3 regions of the Anaerobacillus sp. genome follow, and region 3 is predicted to be linked to each of the others. Evidence: riboswitches for the same ligand, from Rfam matches in the RefSeq annotation. Region 3 holds a riboswitch; each other region holds the start of a gene.
What was found. A riboswitch is a leader RNA that binds a small molecule or an ion and turns the genes downstream of it on or off. The one in region 3 is predicted to bind thiamine pyrophosphate.

Region 1: it holds a riboswitch for thiamine pyrophosphate, as region 3 does, so the genes downstream of both, thiE (thiamine phosphate synthase) here and ACK4M9_RS21715 (thiazole synthase) in region 3, are expected to answer to the same signal.
Region 2: it holds a riboswitch for thiamine pyrophosphate, as region 3 does, so the genes downstream of both, thiC (phosphomethylpyrimidine synthase ThiC) here and ACK4M9_RS21715 (thiazole synthase) in region 3, are expected to answer to the same signal.

The regions. Positions count from the first base shown of each region.
Region 1 is NZ_JBKBWN010000006.1:123,729-125,914, forward strand. It holds gene thiD (bifunctional hydroxymethylpyrimidine kinase/phosphomethylpyrimidine kinase) at 1-42, opposite strand, end outside; gene thiS (sulfur carrier protein ThiS) at 150-347, opposite strand; gene thiE (thiamine phosphate synthase) at 344-979, opposite strand; TPP riboswitch at 1,080-1,184, opposite strand; gene ACK4M9_RS10435 (YqgU-like beta propeller domain-containing protein) at 1,278-2,186, opposite strand, start outside.
Region 2 is NZ_JBKBWN010000007.1:120,948-123,133, reverse strand. It holds gene thiC (phosphomethylpyrimidine synthase ThiC) at 1-1,259, opposite strand, end outside; TPP riboswitch at 1,417-1,525, opposite strand; gene ACK4M9_RS11770 (LrgB family protein) at 1,650-2,186, opposite strand, start outside.
Region 3 is NZ_JBKBWN010000030.1:8,647-10,832, reverse strand. It holds gene ACK4M9_RS21720 (MDR family MFS transporter) at 1-768, shown strand, start outside; TPP riboswitch at 847-957, shown strand; gene ACK4M9_RS21715 (thiazole synthase) at 1,084-1,857, shown strand; gene thiH (2-iminoacetate synthase ThiH) at 1,933-2,186, shown strand, end outside.

The DNA.
Region 1 (2,186 bases), on a different contig from region 3:
ACAATCAGAACCAGCTATCGTTAATGCTTTTCCTATCATCATTCTATACCCTCTTTTCTTTTTTAAAGGTACCCTATAGAGCCTTCCCCGTAAGAGTCAGTCACATTGCGTGAGTAGCTATAGACTGAGTTGCTGTCTCACCCATATGATCAACCACCGCCAACAAATTGGACAATTTCAATTTTCATTCCTTCAGATAGCTTTGTTTGGGTTCGTTGTTCAATCTCTATAATTGAACCATCTACTTCTGTAACAACAAGGTTTTCATCTAATTTAAAATGGTTTACGACATCTGCTAAAGTTTCAAGTTCTAGTTCAGTCTCTTCACCGTTAATCACTATAATCACTTAACACTCATCCTTTCTTCTATTTTTTTTATGAATAATTGACAAGCTTTTGTTACATTCTCATTACCAACAATTTCACTGATCGCACAAATTCTAGTTGCCCCCGCATTTAGTACTTGATCAACATTGTGAAGTTTAATTCCCCCAATTGCTACGAATGGTATTTTAATTTCTTTTACTACTTCCTCGATATATTTAGTTGTTACAGGATCAACAACATCGACTTTACTTTTAGTTGGAAAAATTGGCCCGACTCCAATATAGTCAGCACCGTTCACCTCTGCCTCACGTGCTTCTTCAATTTTGTGAGTTGAAATACCGATAATTTTATTTCCCCCTAGAATTTTACGTGCCTCAAGCAGTGGCAAATCATCTTGTCCGATATGAATTCCATCTGCATCTACTGCAAGTGCCACATCAATATGGTCATTTATGATTAAAGGAATATTGTATTTTTCAGTTAAACCTTTTAGTAGCTTTGCCTTTTCAAGAACTTCTTTTTTACTACTATTTTTATCTCGAAGTTGAATAATATCAACACCACCGATGATGGCTTCTTCCATGACTTGAACTAACTCTCTACCTTTGTGAAATTCTTCTCCTGTAATTGCATATAACTTAAAATCTCGCATTTGGTTACCTCCATAAAATGTTATTGAACCAGGTGAAACAAATTCTAACCGAAAAAAAACCGTACCCGCTGTTAGAAAGACGGATTACGGCTAGTAAGTAGCATAAGATCGGCGACTTTCCTACGCTGGTGTAACCCAGATCAGGTTCAAGGGTAAAAGGATAACCTTTTTCTCAGCCAAGAAGTTGGCACCCCTAGTCTTTACTAAAGTTTAAAGATGTCGAGTGGAAAAATTAAGAGCTAGACCTAACTCGATAATTTAATTATGACAGAAAATAAGTTAATTTCAATCCTTTTGCTTACCAATATAGTAGTGAATGAATTTCTCTGTTATTTATATCAATAATATTTTCTAGTTGATAACCAAACAAAAGCCAACGGCCGTCAGGAGAAAGTTTGATTGGATAATTAGTATCTATAGAGATAATCTCCTTCGTTATACCAGTCTCAATTTGAAAAGAAACTATTTTGTAGCCATCTGGGTAATCAAAAACATCACCACTTGTATTTGGCTTAATTAGATAAAATGTTCTGCTAGGTGTATGAAAATCGTGATTCGGTATCCACCATTGCCCAGAGTATGTATTTAAAATCGGAACTTGAAGATTTTCAAGCTCCTTTTTTGACTCTGAGTGATAAAAAAGATAGTTCGACTTTTGAAGTGTAGAATCAGCAGTTGAAATCGTTAAGAAAAAATCACGATAGCCAAAAAAGGCAATGACATCATCTGCTATTTTCATTTCACGATCTGTCCTTTTATTATACGAAAACAAAGGGGCATAGTAGCTAAGTGAAAACGAGTCCCATTTCAAATATGCCATTTCTTCCTCTGCAATCCATTGTAAATAATAGTAATCAAAATCAAAATTTGTTAAGCTTTTTGAACGAAGATTAAAGTTTAACATCTTCATTGAATAATCTTCCTGTAAAACAGCAATGACCAATTCATTTTCCTTATAAGGATTCCAATATAGGTGAAATTCATCGCCAATCCCCTCTAGTTTATGAAGGACCTCACCAGTTTTGTTAATAAAATATAGCTCTTTTTGACCGTTAATAGTGGCTACTTCAATAGTAAAGATTGAGTTATCAGGATTAGCCTCCAAATGTAAGATTGGTTCATTTATTTGAAAAAATACTTCTTCCTCGCCTGTCAAAATATCAAACTTATAAATATAAGAAATTCCACTTTCATCACTCAAATATAA
Region 2 (2,186 bases), on a different contig from region 3:
CCTAACGTATAAAATGGCGCTTCCTTACAAATTTCAAGTTGTAAATCCATGTTTTCCTTAATTTTATGCATTGGGACATGACCTGGTCCTTCGATCATGACTTGAACATCATGCTTCCAAGCGATATCCGTCAATTCCCCCAAGGTTTTCAGCTCAGCAAATTGCGCTTCATCATTAGCATCAGCAATTGAGCCTGGTCTTAAGCCATCCCCAAGAGAAACAGCTATATCATACTCTTTTAATAGTTTACAAATCTCTTCAAAATGTGTGTAAAGAAAATTTTCTTGATGATGTGCTAAACACCATTGCGCTAATATGGAGCCACCACGTGAGACGATTCCGGTCATTCGATTTATCGTCATCGGAATATAGCGAAGTAGTACCCCGGCATGGATTGTAAAATAATCTACTCCTTGTTCAGCCTGCTCAATTAACGTGTCACGATACACTTCCCATGTTAAGTCTTCAGCAATCCCATTCACCTTTTCAAGAGCTTGATAGATTGGCACTGTCCCAACAGGAACTGGTGAATTACGCACAATCCATTCTCTTGTCGTATGAATATTTTTGCCAGTCGACAAATCCATAATCGTATCTGTGCCCCATCTTGTTGCCCACGTCATTTTTTCAACTTCTTCTTCAATTGAAGATGTTACCGCGGAATTTCCAATATTAGCATTAATTTTCACATGAAAATTACGACCAATAATCATTGGCTCACTTTCTGGATGGTTAATATTATTCGGAATAATCGCACGTCCACGAGCAATTTCCTCACGTACAAATTCAGGATCCATATTTTCACGAATCGCTACAAACTCCATTTCTGGTGTAATGATCCCTTTTTTTGCGTAATGCATTTGCGTGACGCATTTCCCTGCTTTGGCACGGAGTGGTTTGCTTACTCTGTTTGGAAACCACTCGAGATTAGCACGGGGATCATCGTTTTTATAACCATTATCTTCTGGTTTAATTTCTCTACCTTCGTATTCTTCTACATCTCCACGTTCTGAAATCCAGTTTGCCCTAATTTTCGGTAGGCCCTTTCGAACATCAACTTCATAACCCGCATCTGTATACGGGCCACTAGTATCATATACTCGTACAGGCGCATTTTCGCTACTGCCTGCAATCCCTGTTGTTGGCGTTAACTCAATCTCTCGCATTGGGATTTGAATATCCTTCCGAGACCCCTGAACATAAACCTTCCTACTAGCTGCAAACTGTGACTTTAACTCAATCGACATTTCTTTTTGCATTGACAATGTAACTTCCTCCTCAAATCGAATTTGCGACTGAAGATACAGCAAATAACGGGAAACTATCCTTTCTACATAAAAAATCGGGCTCTGTTTAACAGAACCCGACTCGTAGTAGATAGAAGAAAAATCAAAGAAAGAGACAAAAATGCCACCCTCTTGTATTTTACTACTTCCCTCCGCTGGTATCATCCAGATCAGGTTCCAAGGGTCAAAGAATGCATTCTTTTCTCAGTCCGGCAATTTGGACTCCCCTAGTAGACTTTTCTCTATTATCATAACGTATAATTTTAATAAATAGTACCATTAATTTCTAATTAAGGTTTTTTTTGATAAATAATTCACTTATACCAAGGCTTTGAAGCGTCAAAAATTTTAGTTAGCGTTGTTTTAAATAAAGAATGGGACAACAAGTGGCGCTACTATCGCTGTGAAAATTGCCGCTAAGCCCATCGCCACTCCTGCAACAGCGCCTTGAAGCTCCCCTTCAGTAGCCGCTTGCGCCGTTCCTTGACCATGAGAGATTGTCCCTAGGGCTAACCCTCTTGAAAGAGGGTGATTAATGTTCGTCAAATTCATTAACCATGGTCCAATCATTGTGCCAAGAATTCCAGTTGCCACAACAAAGGCAGCTGTTAAAGCTGGATCACCACCAATAATAGAAGCAATCTCCACAGCTACAGGTACCGTTACTGACTTTACACTGACAGATGCTAAAATTTCATTAGAAAGAGTTAGCAGTTTTGCTAACAATACTGCTCCAACGATCGTCGACATTGTTCCTAAGATGATCCCAACTAACGCAGGTCCACTATGTTTTTTTATAATCATTCGATTTTTATATAATGGAACAGCTAAAGCAACTGTAGCTGGACCTAATAAAAACGTCATAATATCCTTGGCAACTGTGTAATCCTCGAATGTCAG
Region 3 (2,186 bases):
TCAGCATTAGAACATCTAGTTCAACCAGCTAATCTAGCATTAATTTTTATTGGGATAATATCGCTATATCTTTTTGTGAAAATTGAACAACGGATTGAACAACCTTTGCTAGATTTAACGATTTTTAAAAATAAGGCTTATACCTATAGTGTTTGGATTTCAATCTCGACATCGTTAGCACTATTTGGAGGGATATTTCTTATTCCATTATTAGTTCAACATGTTTATGGTCTAGGACCAATCGTAACGGGATTAATTTTCCTACCTGCAGCACTTTTTACAGGTATTTTTATGACAGTTGGTGGTAGACTTCTAGATCGTAATGGTCCTCAGCTAGTTGTTACCTCCGGATTATTAATAACTGCAATTTTTACTATGCTCTTAGGGTTTATAACGATGGAAACATCTTTAATTTTGATTTTCGTCTTTATGGCAATGCGTGGGATTGGTCAAGGCTTTTCAACAATGCCTGCAACAACGGCGGGAATGAATGCGATACCTGAGAAGTTCATTTCAAGGGGTTCCGCGATGAATAATGTCCTAAGGCAAATTAGCTCGGCTTTAGGCATCGTCTTTATCTCGGTTTTCTATGAGGTTCGTAAAGTACAAGTTTTTCCTAATGTAGGGTCAATGGAAGAAGCTAGCTTACAAGCAATTAATGAGGGTTTCTTACTGTTAGGAGTTATTGCTCTTTTGACTGTGCCTTTTGGCTGGCTGTTAGGTAAAGCTAGTGAAGAACAAGAAAGTAAAAAAATATTATCTGCTTAGAAGACGAAAAAATAAATTTACAGAGCTATTTAGTATTAACTAATTAGTAATCTATGTTATGATGAAAAAAAGAATATGTTTCACAGCTACGGGAGCCTAGAAGACTAGGCTGAGAAGATGACTAATCTGTCACAGACCGTGTACCTGATCTGGATCATGCCAGCGGAGGGAAGACTGTTTTGTATTGAATTATCTTTACATGTCTTTAAGGCCGCATCGAGTATGATGTGGTCTTTTTTGTACATTCAACTGTTGAGAGAAAAATCTAGGTCGTTTGCTAGTATTCATTTAAAACAATCCTTAGGAGGAGAAACAATGACAAAAGATTTATTAACTATTGGTGGCGTAGAGTTAAATAGCCGACTATTAATTGGAACAGGAAAGTTTAATAACGATGCTTTAATTCCAGAAGTAATTGCTTCTTCACAATCGCAAGTCATCACTGTAGCCATGCGTCGTGTTGATTTTAATACGAACCAAGAAAATATTATGAAGTACATCCCAAAAGAAATGATCTTGCTACCAAATACTTCAGGAGCAAGAACAGCAGAGGAAGCGGTTCGTATTGCTAGACTTGCAAGAGCAGCCGGGATGGGGAATTGGATTAAAATAGAGGTTATCTCTGATCAAAAATATTTACTTCCTGATAATTATGAAACGATTAAAGCAACAGAAATTTTAGCTAATGAAGGCTTTATTGTTTTGCCTTATATGAGCCCAGATTTAATGGTCGCTAAAAAGCTAGAAGAAGTAGGGGCAGCAGCAGTTATGCCACTAGGAGCGCCTATTGGTACAAATCGTGGCTTGAAGACAAAAGAGTTAATTCAAATCTTAATTGAAGAATGTGAAAAGCCAGTAATTGTTGATGCTGGAATCGGGAAACCATCTCAGGCTTGTGAAGCTATGGAAATGGGAGCAGACGCTGTTTTAGTGAATACGGCAATTGCAACCGCTGGTGATCCAGTAGCGATGGGAGAAGCGTTTAAGGCAGCTGTTCAAGCTGGTCGAACAGCTTATTTATCAGGCGTAGGCACAGTGGCGAAACAAGCAAGAGCATCATCACCACTAACAGGTTTCTTACAAATTTAAATTTAAGCAGAGTTGTGATAGTAACAAAAAATAATCAGGGTCTCTATAAACCCTTAACAAGAAGGGAGCTTTCTCATGAGTTTTTACGATGAATACGAAAAGCTAAAGGAATTACCTTTTGAAACTATTTTCAAAAATTTTACGGAAGTAGATGTAAGAAGAGTTTTGCAAAAGCAGAGATTGACCCCAGAAGATCTACTAGTCCTTTTATCACCTGCTGCTGAAAACTTATTAGAAGAGATGGCCCAAAAATCACATGAATTAACAGTTCAGCATTTCGGGAGAACGATCTTACTATTTAACCCGATCTACATTGCTGATCACTGTGT